DNA from 3 places in the Kitasatospora sp. NPDC024654 genome. Region 3 is predicted to be linked to each of the others. Evidence: riboswitches for the same ligand, from Rfam matches in the RefSeq annotation. Region 3 holds a riboswitch; each other region holds the start of a gene.

Region 1 (5,239 bases), on a different contig from region 3:
TGCCGCCGTTCCAGGCCTGGTGCTGGACGGCCCAGGCGTGGCTGGTGGAGGGGATTGCCTGGGCGCTGGTGGTGCGGGTGTCCAGGTGGAACGGCAGCAGGTAGCCGTCCGGGTTGACGCTGTCGGGCTGGTAGAAGACCGGGCGGCCGTCGGGCAGCCGCAGGGCGTTCGGGTCGTCGAAGCCGCGCACGCCGGACAGGGTGCCGAAGTAGTGGTCGAAGGAGCGGTTCTCCTGCATCAGCATCACTACGTGCTCGACGTCGCGTAGTGAGCCGCGCCGCGGCACACCGGCCGCGACCGCCTGCTGCACGCTGGGCGGCAGCAGCGTCATCGCCGCCGCTCCACCGGCCACGCCGGCCGCCGCGCCGAGCAGCCTGCGTCGGGTCATTCCGGACATTTGTTCTCCTGCCTCTCCGTCAGTTCACGCCTGGTACGGGGCAAATGGCCGTGCCGATCCGGGTACGACTCTGGCCCACCGCGCAGCCGTGGTGTGGGAGGTGTTCGGTGAACAAATCGAAAACGTCCGGAATCCGGCGTCCCTACTGGCCGGAATCGGGGCTGGGTCGAATTCTCATCATGGACGGTGGGGAAGATCCGTTCGAACTCTTGTTGATCAGGTCATGTCTTAACTAGCCTCGTCCGCGAGCCGGCCCGCTCCCCACCCGGAGCCGGTTCGGCCCAGCACGCGCACACCCCGTCGCGGGGACAGCCCTGTCCTCGCGCGGTCCCCCACACCTGCAACTCCAGGTTCACCAACCACAGGAGACAGTCCGTTGCGCCTCGCGACCTTCACCCCCACATCCGCCACGTCCCGAAGAATCGCCATCGCCCTGGCCGGTACGGCCTCGCTGGCACTCTCCGCGTTCGCGGCCGCCCCGGCCGACGCCGCCCCGCTGACCTTCAGTCACGACGGGACCTCCTGGGTCCGCTCGTGCGCCGTCCCGACGGCCGGTCAGATGGCTTGTGACGCACTGCGGGTCACCAGCGTCGCCCAGCACGTCAGCCCGCTCGGCATCAGCGCCAACGCCACCCCCTCGGGTTACGGTCCGAGCGACCTGCGCAGCGCGTACAACCTCCCGGCGAACGGTGGCGCGGGCCAGACCGTGGCCATCGTGGACGCCTACAACGACCCCAACGCGGCGTCCGACCTGGCCGTCTACCGCGCGCAGTACGGCCTGCCCGCCTGCACCACCGCCAGCGGCTGCTTCAAGCAGGTCAGCCAGACCGGCAGCACCACCTCGCTGCCCACCAACAACTCCGGCTGGGCGGGCGAGATATCGCTCGACCTGGACATGGTCTCGGCGATCGCGCCGAACGCGCACATCATCCTGGTCGAGGCCAAGAGCGCGACCACGGCCAACCTGGGCACCGCGGTCAACGAGGCGGTCAAGCTGGGCGCCAAGTTCGTCTCCAACAGCTACGGCGGCAGCGAGTCCTCCTCGGACCCCAGCTACGACACCAGCTACTACAACCACCCGGGTGTCGCGATCACCGCGAGCTCCGGTGACGGCGGCTACGGCGTGGAGTACCCGGCGGCCTCGCGGTACGTCACCGCGGTCGGTGGCACCTCGCTCAACAAGGCTTCCAACAGCCGCGGTTGGAGCGAGTCGGTGTGGTCCACCAGCAGCACCGAGGGGGCCGGCTCCGGCTGCTCGGCGTACGACGCCAAGCCGACCTGGCAGAAGGACACCGGCTGTTCGAAGCGGACCGTCGCGGACGTCTCGGCGGTCGCCGACCCCGCCACCGGCGTCGCGGTCTACCAGACCTACGGCGGCTCCGGCTGGAACGTCTACGGCGGTACCAGCGTCGCCTCGCCGATCATCGCCGCGGTCTACGCCGACGCCGGCGCTCCCTCGGCGAGCTACCCGGCGGCCGACGCCTACGCCCACCCGAGCGCGCTCTGGGACGTGACCACCGGTTCCACCGCCACCTGCTCCCCGTCCTACCTCTGCACGGCGGGCCCCGGTTACGACGGCCCGACCGGCCTGGGCACCCCGGACGGACTGGCCGCCTTCACGGGCTGACGGCCGTCCCGGGGACGGGGTGACGCGTGGGCCGTCGTGGTCGGACGGCGGCCCGCGCGTCACCATCCCCGCCGTCGTCCGCGCGGTTCGCGGGGGCCGCGCGGACGACGGCGATCCCGCCCGGGCACGGGGGCCGGGCGGGATCACCATCTGCCGCGGGCCGGGCCGGCTCCCGATCGGCGGGCCGGGCCCGGTGGTTGGGATGCCGCAGACCCCGGCCTGATCGCCGACCGGGCGCACGGGAACCGCGCTGCGGGAGCGATCGGGTTCGGACGGGTCCAAGGCGCGGTACGCCCGATCGTGTGACCACCACCTGCCGGCACGGCCTCACCCTCGTGGCCGGGGGCCCGGCGCAGCCGCGGTGCCCGCTTCCCCCTGCCCAGCCGACCGCACCCCCCATCGTGGCCGGAGGCCGCGGTCGCCACACTCCTCCCGCCCCGGCGGATTCCCCCGCCCCGCGGCACGTGCTCGCGCCCACCGGGGCGGCGGGCGCGAGCACGGGTGAACCGGAGTCAGGGGAGCTGGAGCTGCTGGCCCGGGTGGATCAGGTCGGGGTTGGTGCCGACGGTCGAGGCGTTGTCCTGGTAGAGGCCGTTCCAGCCGGGCAACTGGTGGGACTGGGCGATCCCGGAGAGGGTGTCGCCGGTGGCCACGGTGTAGGTGCCGGCCGGGGCCGTGCTGCTGGTCGGCGCGGGGGCCGGGGTGGTGGTGGCGGACGGTGCGGGGGAGGTGGGAGTGGCCGGGGCGGCCGTGGTGCCCGTGCCAGCGCCCGTGCTCGTGCCGGTGGCCGGGGCGGCGGGTGCCGCCGGGGTGGTCGGTGCCGCCGGCGTGACCGGGGTCGTCGTGGGCGTCGTGCCGGTCGAGGGCGTGTCCGTGGTGCTGCCCGAGCTGCCCGGCGTGGCCGGCGTGCCGGGCGCGGCCGTGCCCGTGGTGCCCGTGGTGCCCGTGGTGCCCGTGGTGCCGCCGGACGTCGGGGTGGTGGGCGTCGTCGGCGTGACCGGGGTCGCCGTGCCCGTCGTGCCGGTGGTCCCCGTGGTGCCCGGCGTACCCGGCGTACCCGGCGTGCCCGGCGTGCCCGGCGTGCCCGGGGCGGGCGACGTCGTCGGAGCGGTGGGCGTGGCCGTGGTGCCCGTCGTGGTGGGTGTGGCCGGAGCCGCAGGCGTGACCGGCGTGGTGGGCGTGACGGTCGTGCTCCCGCCCGCGCTCGGCTGCGCGGTCGCCGCCGCCCCCGTGTGCTCGAGGTAGACGGACTGCTGGTTCGTCCAGTACCAGACGCCCCCGGACTGGTACCAGTACACGCCGTCGTACCCGTCCCACCCGCCGTGGCCCGGGAAGGTCGGGTCGTCGGGACCCGCCAGCACCGTGCTGCCACCGGCCGGTGCCGGAGTCGCCGGAACGGGCTGGCTGGTGTTGAGCACCGGCGCCGGCCCGTCGCTGCTCAGGCCGGCGGAGTCGGAGCAGTTCGGCCAGGCGCCCGGCCCCTGGTTGGCCAGCACTTTCTCGGCGATGGCGATCTGCTGGTCGGGGGTGGCGTGGTCGGGCTCGGCGGCGTACTTGTCGCCGCCGTACGCGACCCAGGTCCGCTGGGTGAGCTGTAGGCCTCCGTAGAGCCCGTTCCCGGTGTCGGCGGTCCAGTTCCCGGCGGTCTCGCACTGGGCGACCGCGTTCCAGGTGCTGACCGGGGCGGCGTGCGCGCTGGTCGCGGTGAGCAGCGGCAGCGCTATGCCCGCGCCCGCCACGCCGGCGGCGACCACGGCGCGGTCGGCCTGGGTGGGGCGACGGTGACGGCCGGAACCGGAAAACACCATGATGTCCCTCTGTGTCCCTCTCCGCACGCCTGCGAGGTGAGCTGTCGGGTTCGGGCCGGGAGGTGGCCCGGCCGCCCGCCGGAGGCCCCGGCGCGCGGCTTCACCCCTAGCCGTGGGGACGGCACCAAACCTGGGTCCCCCACCCCTGCCCATGGGTGGTCGGCTTCCCTCCCGCGGCGGGCAGGGCTCGGCGTACCGCGGTCGGGAGTCCGCAGCGGCGGACTGCTGGGAGACTAGAGGGATCATCAGCTTGATAACAAGCCAGCATCGTGCGCATCACACAAAAATCACGTCATGCGATTGGAGAGTGACGCCCCGCCGATCGGCGGTCGGTTCACGGACCGGCCTGATCTGGCACGGTGAGGCGGGCGCCGGTGTTCCGCAACGGTGGCTGAACCCACCCGGAACAACAGTCGAACAAATTCGTGTCCGCCTCACCAGGCCGAGGCGCTCCCGGGCAGGCCTCAGCACGTCGACGCCAGATCGCCGACCAGGGTGTCGGAGGGCTGCGGGATCTCCCCGAAGTCGTCGTCGTTCGCCGTGACCACCAGCCGGTTGATCACCGCCTCCAGCCGGATGGGCAGCCGCGGCAGCAGCCCCTGGTGGCAGCGGGCCAGGATGTCGCGTCGCACCTCCTCCGGCAGCAGCGGGACGCTCCCGCGCACCGCCGCCGCGGCCAGCCCCCGCTTCGGCCGCGGCAGCGGATGGCCGGCCAGCCGGTCCGCCTGGGCACGCCAGTAGGCGGCGTCCCGGGGCTCGCCGAGCAGCAGGTGGTAGAGGTGCAGGCAGTACGCGGCGGTCTGGCTGCCGCCGCCCGCCGCGAACTGCCACCAGAACTGCGCCGCGTCCGTCCGGTCGGTCAGGTAGAGCAGCCCGGCGAAGACCAGCGCCCCCTCGGGGTGGATCCGGGCGGAGTTGACCAGCAGGTCGAGGCTGTGCGCGGCCTGCGGGGCGTTCAGCACCAGCGCGGTGACCAGGGCGAGTTCGTGGGCCGCCTGCTCGTGCTCGGACGGCAGCCGGACGGGCGCCGCGCTGATCCGGTCCGGCTCGTGCGCCGGCAGCCGGGACGCGCCGCTGAAGACGACCACCGGCGGCTCGGCCCCGGCGCCGGACCGCCCGTCGTGCGCCGGCCCGCTGGTCGGCGCACGGAACCGGCCCGCAGTGCCGTTCCGGCGGTCGTGCGGGCGGGGGCGGGACGGCAGGCCGTGCTGGTGCTCCCCGGCGGTCATGGCGCTCCTTGCGAGTCGGCCGGTTCGGGCAGGTCGAGGGCCCGGGCGAGGTTGCGGTGGGCGTGCCGCAGGTGGGAGCGCACGGTCGCGGCCGGCCGGCCGAGGTACTGTGCGATCTCCTCCTCGTCCATGTCCAGCACGTACCTGAGGACGATGACATCGTGCTGGCGCTCCGGCA
Region 2 (5,239 bases), on a different contig from region 3:
GCCGCGCAGCAGGGCCTCGATGGCGGCGTCCTCGGTCCGGCCGGCGGTCTCCCGGGCGAGCAGGTCGGCCAGGTCGGAGGTGACCCGGACGGCGACCAGTCGGCGCAGTGCGCCCAGGCCGCCCGGCACGTGCTTGTAGAGGGACGGTGTGGCGACGCCCGCGCGGGCCGCCACACCGGCCAGGGTGAGCGCCTCCAGGCCCTCGTCGTCGATCAGCGCCAGGGCGTGGTCGACCACGGCGTCGGGGGTCAGTCCGACCCTGGGCATCAGGCCACCTCGCTGAGGAACGGGAGCAGGGCGTCGGCGGTGGCCTGCGGGAACTCCGCCATCGGGTAGTGGCCGGCGCCGTCGATCATCACCCTACGGGCCCGCTGCGCGCTGGCCGTCAGCGCGGCGACCTGCCGGTCGGCGACCAACTCCGGCTTCGGGAAGTCGGGGTCCTTGGCGCCCATCAGCACCAGGGCCGGGCATCGCACGTCCTGGGTCCAGCCGAGCGGCGAGGAGTCGCCGGTGACGTAGCCGCGGGTGGCCTGGCGCCGGCCGGGGGTACGCAGGGCGGTGACCATGCGGGCCCGGTAGGCGGCGAAGTCGGCGGGCTTGCGGGTGGGGTAGGCGTGGTTGAGGTACGTGCCCCAGGTGCTCGGGAGGTTCAGGACCAGCGAGCCGAGCAGCTTGGTGAGGACGCGCTGGAGGGCGCCCGGCGGCGGGACCTCGATGAAGGCGTCCACCAGGACGATCCCGGCGGCGCGGTGCGGCGCGGTGCCCGCCGCCCTGACCACGGTGGCGCCGGTGTAGGAGTTGCCGACCAGGGTCGCGCGGTCGAGGTCCAGGTGGTCGAGCAGCGCGAGCAGGTCGGTGGCGAGGGCGGCGGGGGAGTAGTCGTCCCAGGCGATGGAGGAGTCGCCGAAGCCGCGCAGGTCCATGGTGATCACTCGGTGGCCGGCCGCGGTGAGCAGCGGGCGCAGGTGACGGTAGACGGTGCGGGAGTCGAGCATGCCGGGAAGGAGCACCACCGGTCTGCCGGAGCCGCGGGTGTCGTCGAAGGCCACGGTGCCGCCGGGGACGTCGAGGTACTGGGTCCGCGGGGTGAGGGCGTCGGTGCTGGAGTCGGTGGACATGGCGGCCTTCCTGGCTGTCGAGGTGGCTGCTGACAGCCACAAAGCTAAGGCTAATAGCCTTAGCTGTCAACGCTCTGTGGCCCGATCGCGAGGCTCGTATCTACGCGCGCTCGGGGCCTCAGGAGGCCGCGCGGGCCTCAGGGGAGCGGCTTGGAATCACGGGCTTCTGGGATTAACGTTTGATAACGCAGCGCGGTCGGCAACGCCGTACCCGAACGGCACCGTGCGCCGTCGCCCAATCCGCGACCCAGCCCGAGGGCGGGGTCGCAGAGCCGGGGAACCACCGTTCCTTGGGGTGAATCGGACCGGCCCCGGCCGGACCGTAGGAGACCTTCCTGCTCCGAACCCGTCAGCTAACCCGGTAGGCGCGAAGGAAGGAAAGGAGCGCGCCCCCGTGGCGTCGACGCACACCCCGGAGAGTCGCACCCAGGCCGGAGGTACTCAGCTGCTCGACTTTCCGGACGGGACAGGGCTGCAGGACGGAACGGAGCCGGCGCCCTTCGGGCCCGAGCAGTCGACCGTGGGCGAGGAGGCCGCGCGGCACCGGTTGCCCCGGCAGAGCCGTAGCGGCGCGCCGGTGCTCGGCGTGACGGCGATGGCCGCCGCCCTTGGGGCCACCGGGTTCTCCGCCAGCGCCGCCGCTGCCGCCACTCCCGGGCCGGCCGCACCCGCTCCGACCACACTTGCCGCGCCCGAGCAGCCCGCACAGCCCGCGCACGCCGTCGACGTCGACCAGGTGGCCGACCACGCCGCCGACCCCGGACTGGCGCTGGCCGCCCGGATCCAGCAGCAGGCCGACACCCGGCGCACCGCGGCCGAGGAGGCGGCCCGGGTCGAGGCCGCCCGGGAGGCCGCGGCCAAGCGGGAGGCGCAGGCGCGCGCCGAGGCGCGGGCCCAGGCCGAGGCGCAGGCGCGTGCTGAGGCGCAGGCGCGTGCTGAGGCGCAGGCCCGGGCCGAGGCGGAGGCGGAGGCCGCGCGGCAGGCGGCGGCGCAGGCCGCTGAGGCCGCTCAGGCCGAGGAGGCCGCGCGGGCGGCGGCGGTACGGGCCGCCACGGCGCAGGTCGCGGAGGAGCAGGGGCGGGCTGTCGCCGGGACTGCCGCGGTCGCGGTCGTCGGACCCATGGCCGTCGGAGGTGCGTCCGGCGAGGGCGTCACCGACCAGGCCGGGGCGTCGCCGGTCGTCGGCCCGTTCGCGCTGCCGATCGCCTCGTCGTACGCGCTCGGACCCGGCTACGGCCAGCCGGGCGGGCACTGGGCGCACCTGCAGACAGGTGTCGACTTCGCCGCCCCCGCCGGTAGCGCGGTGGCCGCGGTCGCCGGTGGGACCGTCAGTTCGGCCGGCTGGTCCGGCTCCGACGGCTACCGGGTGGTGCAGACGCTGTCCGACGGCACCGAACTCTGGTACTGCCACCTCTCCGCGATCACCGTCCCGGCTGGCCCGGTCGCCGCGGGCACCGTGCTCGGCAAGGTCGGCGCCACCGGCAACGTCAGCATGACCGCCAACGCCGCCGTCGGTGGCGTCAGCGGTCCGCGGCTGCGGCTGGAGGTCCGCCCCGGCGGCGGTGCCCCGGTCGACGCGTTGGGCTGGCTGCGCGGGCACGGGCTGAACCCGTAGCCGGTTGGTGGCGAGTGACGGGTGACAGTTGACGGAGGCCGTCAGCCCGGGTTTGGGCTGACGACTGACCACGACTGTCAGCGCTCACCCCGCACCCGGCCCCTCACTCGTCGCCCGGAAAGGTCCAGTCGCCCTCCGGCAGCGGGAGGTCGACCAGGCCGCGTTGCAGCAGGTAGCCGTCGACCTCGGCCGCGCCCGGTTCGGGGGCGAGGTCCTGGTACTCCGTCAGCAGCAGCTCGGGCAGCCCGGGGACCGTCCACTCGCCGCACAGCCGCAACGCCTCCGCCTGGACCGCCGCCTCGAAGGCCGGGTAGTCGCCGGCCAGCTCCTCCGGCATCGGGTGGCCCAGCGCCGTCAGTCCGGCCAGGTTCCGGTAGCTGCGCTCCATCAACTGCCGTTCCAGCAGCAGCCGGGCCCCGTCGGTGGCCATCCCGATCCCGAGCAGCACCCCCGGCTCCCAACCGTCCACGCCCTCCGGCTGGTCCAGCCCGTCCAGCGCGGCGAAGACCTCGATCCGCTGCTCCTCCGGCAGCTCGCGGAAGGCGTCCAGCCAGCTCCGGACCGCGGCGAGGTCGGTGGTGTCCACCCCGTCCGCGCGCAGCAGCAGCGCGTAGAGCCGTGGCCAGGTCACCAGGTGCGGTCGCCGCAGCAGCCCGGCGAGCAGCTCACCCTGCCACTCGGCCTCCTCGTGCAGCCGTTGCTGCCGCTTGGCGTTCAGCCGCCGGGCGGCCCGCTGATGGTCCACCAGCAGCCGCACCGCGGCGCCGTACGCGAGCGGCGACTCGTCGTCCGCGGGCTGCACGTAGAGGTGGATCCGTTCGTACAGCAGCTCCTGCACCAGGCCGGAGCTCAGCTCGGGGAACCCGTCGTGCATCCGGGCGCCGGCCAGTTCCAGCAGCGTCAACACCGTGCCGACCGCGCGCTCGGACACCGGCTCCCGTCCCGCGTCGGCGGCCCAGCTGAGCAGCGCGGCGCTGTGCGGACGGGGTGTGAGCTGCAGGTCTTCGACGTTCATCCCCGTACGGTAACCGCCTCCCGAGTGCGCCGGCGCTAGCGTACGCACCATGGACCCCGTACAGCTCACCGGACCACGGCTCACCATCCGCGAATTCCACCACGTGCCGCGCGACATCGACGCGCTGCACGCGATCTTCGGCGACCCCGAGACGGCCCGCTACCTCCCGTTCGAGCCACGGGACCGGGAGGACTGCGCCGACCAGGTCGCGCTGTACCTGGAGGAGGCGGAGCGCGACCCGCGCACGGTCTACCGGCTCGCCGTCACCGTCACCGCCGAGGGCGAGGACGCGGTGCCGATCGGCAACGCGGTGCTCGGCATCGAGGGAGCGGAGAGCCAGCGGGCGGCGTTCATCGGCTACGCGCTGCGCCGGGACACCTGGGGCTTCGGCTACGCCACCGAGATCGCCCGGCTGCTCTGCGGCTTCGGCTTCGGCACCCTCGGCCTGCACCGGCTGGCCGCCCGGCTGGACCCGGAGAACCTCGCCTCGGCCCGGGTGCTGCGCAAGGTCGGTTTCCAGCCGGAGGGCCGGATCCGGCACGACCTGTTCCTGCGCGGCCGCTGGTACGACGCGCTCCAGTACTCGCTGCTGGAGGACGAGTGGCGGGACCGGCCGGGGGGTTAACCCCACCTCCGGTTCGCCGGGAGGCCGGATCCCGCCGAGCGCTCCCGGCGGGCAGGCTGAAGGTATGACGAACCTCCAGGACCTCCAGGACCTCCAGGACCTCCAGGACTTCCAGGGCACCAAGGGCTTCCAGGACCTCCAGGACCCCCACGGCACCCAGGACGGCCAGGACCTCGGACACCACGGCACCGACCGCTACCAGCGCGCCGAGCAGCCGTACTTCTGGCGCGCACCCTTCGCCGGGCAGACCTACCGCGAGTTCGGGTTCGTCCTGGGCTCGCTGGTCACCGCGACCGCGGGCTTCGGCTGGGTGGTCACCATGTTCGCGTTCGGCGTCGGCACGCTGGTCACCGCGCTCGGCCTGCCGGTGCTGGCGCTCCTGCTGGCGGGGGCCCGCGGCTTCGGCGCGATGGAGCGCGGCCGGGCCCGCCGGCTGCTCGGGTACGACGTGCCGAGACCGGCTCCGGTGCGCCGCCGCCGTCCCGGCGCCTGGGGGGCCGTCACGGCGGGGCTGGCCGACCCGGCGGGCTGGCGCGCGGTGCTGTACCAGGTGGTGATGTTCCCCTGGCAGGTGTTCGGCTTCGTGCTGAGCGTCACCCTGTGGGCGGTCGGCTGGGTCAGCGCGCTCTACCCGCTCTACGCCTGGGTCTTCCCGCGCTTCGTCGGCCGGCCCGGCCTGCAGCTCTTCGACAGCACCGACAGCCAGGGCGTCCGGCACGTCTACTACCTCTCCGCACCGTGGCAGATCGCCGGGCTGTCGACGGCCGGGCTGCTGCTGGTGTTCCTGACGCCGGCGGTGCTGCGCGCTCTGAACGCGGTCAACCGCGCCGCGATCCGGGGGCTGCTCGGGGCCTAGTGCTGCTCCG
Region 3 (5,239 bases):
GATCTCGGAGCGCTGGGAGAGGAACTGGCGGGTGGGGTAGGCGAGGATCGCCACCAGCGCGCAGAGCACCAGGACGAGCACGGTGGCCCGGCTGGTGAAGCGCGGCCGCGCCGCCAGTCCCGGGATCTTCCAGCCTGCCATCGCTACCCCTCCGTTCGCACCGGTGCCCCGGCGTCCACCCTACGGGGTGAACGGCGGGGCACCGGACGGCGAACTACGGGCGTGTCAGCCCTCGAACTCGCTGTGCTTACTGGTCCGCGGAGCGGAACCGCGGGAAGGCGGCACGGCCGGCGTACTCGGCGGCGTCGTCGAGGATCTCCTCGATGCGCAGCAGCTGGTTGTACTTGGCGACGCGCTCCGAACGGGCCGGGGCACCGGTCTTGATCTGGCCGCAGTTGGTGGCGACCGCGAGGTCGGCGATGGTGACGTCCTCGGTCTCGCCGGAGCGGTGCGACATCATGCAGCGGTAGCCGTTGCGCTGGGCCAGCTCGACGGCGTCCAGGGTCTCGGTCAGCGAGCCGATCTGGTTCACCTTCACCAGCAGCGCGTTGGCGGTGCCGGTCGCGATGCCCTTGGCCAGGCGGGCCGGGTTGGTCACGAACAGGTCGTCACCGACCAGCTGCACCTTGGCGCCCAGCTCGTCGGTGAGGGCCTTCCAGCCCTCCCAGTCCGACTCGTCCAGCGGGTCCTCGATGGAGACCAGCGGGTAGTTGGCGACCAGGTCGGCGTAGTAGGCGCCGAGCTCGGCGGAGGAGAGCGCCTTGCCCTCGAACTGGTAGGCGCCGTCCTTGTAGAACTCGGAGGAGGCGACGTCCAGGGCGAGCGCGACGTCCTTGCCCGGGGTGTAGCCGGCCTTCTTGATGGCCTCGACGATCAGGTCGAGCGCCTCGCGGTTGCTGTCCAGGTTCGGCGCGAAGCCGCCCTCGTCGCCGAGGCCGGTGGAGAGACCGCGCTCCTTCAGCACGCCCTTGAGCGTGTGGTAGACCTCGACGCCCCAGCGGACGGCCTCGGAGAAGGACTCCGCGCCGATCGGGGCGATCATGAACTCCTGGATGTCGACGTTGGAGTCCGCGTGCGAGCCGCCGTTGAGGATGTTCATCATCGGGACCGGCAGGACGTGCGCGTTCGGGCCGCCCAGGTAGCGGAACAGCGGCAGGTCGCTGGCCTCGGAGGCGGCGTGCGCCACGGCGAGCGAGACGCCCAGGATGGCGTTGGCGCCGAGCGAGGACTTGTCGGGGGTGGCGTCCAGGTCCAGCATCGCCTGGTCGATCAGCCGCTGCTCGGTCGCGTCGTAGCCGACCAGCTCCGGGCCGATCTGCTCGATCACGGCGAGGACGGCCTTCTCGACACCCTTGCCGAAGTAGCGGTTCTTGTCGCCGTCGCGCAGCTCCAGGGCCTCGAAGGCACCGGTGGAGGCGCCGGACGGAACAGCGGCACGGCCGGTGCTGCCGTCGTCGAGGCCGACCTCGACCTCGACCGTGGGGTTGCCGCGGGAGTCGAGGATCTCGCGGGCTACGACGACATCAATGGACGGCACGAGGCATCTCCTATGCGGAAGCGGTCCGGGGGACGTGGAACGGGTCGTACGACCAGAGCCTAACCGCACCCACCGGTCCGGCCGCCCGGACCTGGCTCCCCGTCTCGGCGTGTGGCCGGACTACCGGTCGGTAGTTCACCCGAATGCGCGTGCGGGGCAACCTGATCGCCCCGCACGCGCCGCCCGGCTCAGCCGAGGTGCAGCACCTGACCGGGCATGATCAGGTCCGGGTCGCCGCCGATCGTGCCGTGGTTGCCGTCGTAGAGCGCCTGCCAGCCGCCCTGGAGGTGCTGGGCCTGGGCGATCATGGAGAGCGTGTCGCCGGGACGCACGGTGTAGTCGTGGCCCGAGCCGGTGCCCTGCGCGGCGGCGGGGGCGGCGGCCGGCGCCGCCGGGGCGGCCGGGGCCTGCGCGGACACGCCGGCGTACTGGTCGTAGACGCTCTGGTGGCTGGTCCAGTGCCAGCCACCGTCCTTCTGGTACCAGAAGACCTTGGCGGCCGGGTCCCAGCCGGCCTTGCCCTGGAAGACCGGGCCGCTCTGCTGCGGCTGGGCCTGCGGCGCCTGACCGTGCGACTGGGCCTGCGGCGCGGCCTTGGTGCGGGCGGCCGGCGCGGACGAGCCCGACGACGAGGTGTCGACCGCGGCGGGGGCGCCACCGGCGGTCAGGCCGGCCTTGACCGAGCAGACCGGCCAGGCGCCCGGTCCCTGGTCGGCCAGCACCTTCTCGGCGACGGAGATCTGCTGGGACCGGGTGGCCTGGTTGGCCTGCGGGGCGTACTGGGTGCCGCCGTACGCGGCCCAGGTGGAGGAGGTGAACTGCAGGCCGCCGTAGAACCCGTTGCCGGTGTTGATGCTCCAGTTGCCGGTGCTCTCGCAGTCCGCGACCTTGTCCCAGACCGATGCGGTGGCGGCGTGCGCGCCGGTCGCGGTGAGCAGCGGCATCGCCAGTCCGACCCCGGCCACGCCGGCTGCGGCGATGGCCTTCTCGGTATTGGTGCGACGACGATGACGGCCTGTTCCGGTGAGCAGCATGAAGGTTTCCCTCTCCGCACGCCTGCGAGGTGAGCTGTCGGGTTCGGACCGGGAGGTGGCCCGGCCGTCCGTCCGGATCGCTCCGGCGGGCGGCTTCACCCCTAGCCGTGGGGAACGGCGGAAATACCTGGGTCCCCCGCCCCTGCCCAGGGTGTGGTCGGTGTCCCGATGGCGCGGCGGGCAGGATTCGGCGTTCCGCGCACGGGGTCCGCAGCTGCGAACTCCACGGAGAGTAGACAGATGGGCAGACCAATCACAAGCTCATATCGCGTACATCACATGAAAATTACGGACCGTCATGGATCGCCTACCAACGACGGGCATATGTCCGCATTGATGGGCATTCATATTCGGTCGCACCAGGGCGAATCCGACACGCCGTCAGCCCTCGGCCGTGAACGCCACCGGGAGTTCCCGCAGGCCACGCATGATCAGTCCGCCGCGCCAACGCAACTCGGCCGGATCCGCCGAGAGCTGAATGTCCGGCAATCGGGTCAGCAGCGTGGCCAGCGCGATCTGCCCCTCCAGCCGGGCCAGCGGGGCGCCGATGCAGTAGTGGATCCCGTGACCGAAACCCAGGTGCGGGTTGTCCGTCCGGGCCAGGTCCAGGGTGTTCTCGGCGGCGAACCGCGCCGGGTCCCGGTCGGCCGCCGCGAGCACCACCAACACCGGGTCACCGGTCGCGATCCGCACCCCGCCGATGGTCAGCGGTTCGGTGGCGAACCGCCAGGTGGCCAGCTCCACCGGGCCGTCGTAGCGCAACAGCTCCTCGACGCCGGTGGTCAGCAGCCCCCGCTCACCGCGGGCGAGCGCGCCCTGCAGCAGCGCCCGCTGCTCCGGGTTGCGGAGCAGCGCGTAGGTGCCGTTGCCGATCAGGTTGACGGTGGTCTCGAAGCCGGCGAAGAGCAGGATGAAGGCCATCGCGGCGGCCTCGTTCTCGGTGAGGTGCTCGCCGTGGTCGCTGGCCCGGATCAGACCGGAGATCAGGTCGTCGCCCAGGTCGGCCCGCTTGCGGTGGATCAGCTCGGCCAGGTACGTCCGCATCCGCTTCACGGCACGGGCCACCCCGCCGCGCGGGCCGCCGCCGTGGCGGATCATCATCCCGGCCCAGTCCCGGAAGTCGTCCTGGTCCTCGGCCGGCACGCCGAGCAGGTCGCAGATCGCGTAGATGGGGAGCGGGAAGGCGAACTCGTGGATCAGGTCGGCCGAGCCGCGGGCGGCGAAGGAGTCGATCAGCCGGTCGGTCAGCTGCTGCACCCGGGGTTCGAAGGCGGCCACCCGACGCGGGGTGAAGGCCTTGGAGACCAGCCGACGCAGCCGGGTGTGGTCCGGCGGGTCGATGTTCAGCAGATGGGTCATCAGGTCGGCGCTGCGCTCGCCGGGGATGCCGACCCGCCCGGTGCGGTGGGCCTGCTCGCTGTGGTGCGCCGGGTTCTTGGAGAGTCGGCCGTCCGCCAGCGCCTGCCGGGCGTCCGCGTACCGGGTCACCAGCCAGGCATCCACCCCGCTGGGCAGGGTGGTCCGGTGCACGGGGGCGTGCGTTCGCAGCCAGGCGTACGCCGGATAGGGGTCGGCGGCGAACTCCCAGGTGAACAGGGGTGGCATGGGGGTCTCTGACGGCTCCAGCATGACCCGACGTTATCCGGTCCGATCAGGAGTGAGCCTGGTCACCTGACGGGTAATCCCTGTTGCGGAGGGTCGCGCCGTGCCTACGATCCTCGGATAGCCATAGGCGGACGCCAGTGCGGTGGCGTCCCCCCAAGGAGGAGCAGCCATGCGAGTAGCCGGGGCAGTGGTGGTCATCGCGGTACTCGACGGCGGCGACGGTGCGGGACTCGCCCGTCGGTTCGTCGCCGCCGGCGCCACCGGCCTGCTGATCGCCGACCCCCGGGCCGGGATCGCCGAGGACCTCGCCGCCGACCTGGACCGCCCGGGTTGCCCGGTGGTCGGGGTGAGCGGCGACGTCCACCAGCCCAGCGACATCGCCGCGCTGGTGGACACCGCCGAGAAGCACCTCGGCCGGATCGACCTCTTCTGCGTCGCCGGCCCGGACGGCGAGCGGATCGTCGCGCTGGACGAGCTGCCCGGCCACCTGGACCGGCTGGCCGAACTGCTCGACCCGCTGGGCGAGGCGATCTGCGCGGTCGTCCCGCCGCAGCGCGTCGTCGCGGGCACGCCGGCCCCGCAGGCTTCCTGATCCGACCGGGGGCGCCCGGCCCGGGCCTCCCCGGCCGGTCAGTCGGCCGGGTGCCCCTCGGCGGCGCGCACCTCGGCGCGATAGCGGCGGGCGGCGGCGCGCAGCGCGGCGTCCGGGTCGACCCCCGCGTCGTACGCGCGCTGCACCACGGCCAGCAGCAGCTCGCCGGCGCTGCCCTCGTCCAGCTCGGCGGGCAGCTGGTACGGCGCGTCCGGCGCGCCCGTGAAGCCCGCCCGGCGGACCCGGGAGACCAGCTTGGCCGCGTACGCCAGGGCCGGCAGCCCGGCCGGCACGCCGTCCAGCACCGACTCCCGGTGCCGCTTCTCGGCGGCCTTGAGAGCCTCCCAGTTGGCCTCCACCTCGTCGGTGGTCGACGCGGCGCTGTCGCCGAAGACGTGCGGGTGGCGGTACATCAGCTTCTCGACGATGGCCCCGGCCACCTCGTCGATCGAGAACGGGTCCGCCGGGTGC

The links. A riboswitch is a leader RNA that binds a small molecule or an ion and turns the genes downstream of it on or off. The one in region 3 is predicted to bind cyclic di-AMP.
Region 1: it holds a riboswitch for cyclic di-AMP, as region 3 does, so the genes downstream of both, ACZ38L_RS35705 (LysM peptidoglycan-binding domain-containing protein) here and ACZ38L_RS12765 (transglycosylase family protein) in region 3, are expected to answer to the same signal.
Region 2: it holds a riboswitch for cyclic di-AMP, as region 3 does, so the genes downstream of both, ACZ38L_RS29150 (M23 family metallopeptidase) here and ACZ38L_RS12765 (transglycosylase family protein) in region 3, are expected to answer to the same signal.

What each region holds. Positions count from the first base shown of each region.
Region 1 is NZ_JBVHLF010000124.1:3,055-8,293, forward strand. Features, by position in the region: gene ACZ38L_RS35695 (alkaline phosphatase family protein) at 1-397, opposite strand, end outside; gene ACZ38L_RS35700 (S53 family peptidase) at 774-2,024, shown strand; gene ACZ38L_RS35705 (LysM peptidoglycan-binding domain-containing protein) at 2,537-3,832, opposite strand; cyclic di-AMP (ydaO/yuaA leader) riboswitch at 3,845-4,006, opposite strand; gene ACZ38L_RS35710 (hypothetical protein) at 4,297-5,061, opposite strand; gene ACZ38L_RS35715 (RNA polymerase sigma factor) at 5,058-5,239, opposite strand, start outside.
Region 2 is NZ_JBVHLF010000066.1:82-5,320, reverse strand. Features, by position in the region: gene ACZ38L_RS29160 (TetR/AcrR family transcriptional regulator) at 1-267, opposite strand, end outside; gene ACZ38L_RS29155 (alpha/beta fold hydrolase) at 267-1,118, opposite strand; cyclic di-AMP (ydaO/yuaA leader) riboswitch at 1,341-1,500, shown strand; gene ACZ38L_RS29150 (M23 family metallopeptidase) at 1,513-2,733, shown strand; gene ACZ38L_RS29145 (hypothetical protein) at 2,837-3,748, opposite strand; gene ACZ38L_RS29140 (GNAT family N-acetyltransferase) at 3,798-4,373, shown strand; gene ACZ38L_RS29135 (sensor domain-containing protein) at 4,438-5,229, shown strand.
Region 3 is NZ_JBVHLF010000016.1:49,829-55,067, reverse strand. Features, by position in the region: gene ACZ38L_RS12775 (FtsB family cell division protein) at 1-141, opposite strand, end outside; gene eno (phosphopyruvate hydratase) at 248-1,537, opposite strand; gene ACZ38L_RS12765 (transglycosylase family protein) at 1,726-2,571, opposite strand; cyclic di-AMP (ydaO/yuaA leader) riboswitch at 2,577-2,740, opposite strand; gene ACZ38L_RS12760 (cytochrome P450 family protein) at 2,953-4,200, opposite strand; gene ACZ38L_RS12755 (SDR family NAD(P)-dependent oxidoreductase) at 4,346-4,768, shown strand; gene ACZ38L_RS12750 (nucleoside triphosphate pyrophosphohydrolase) at 4,807-5,239, opposite strand, start outside.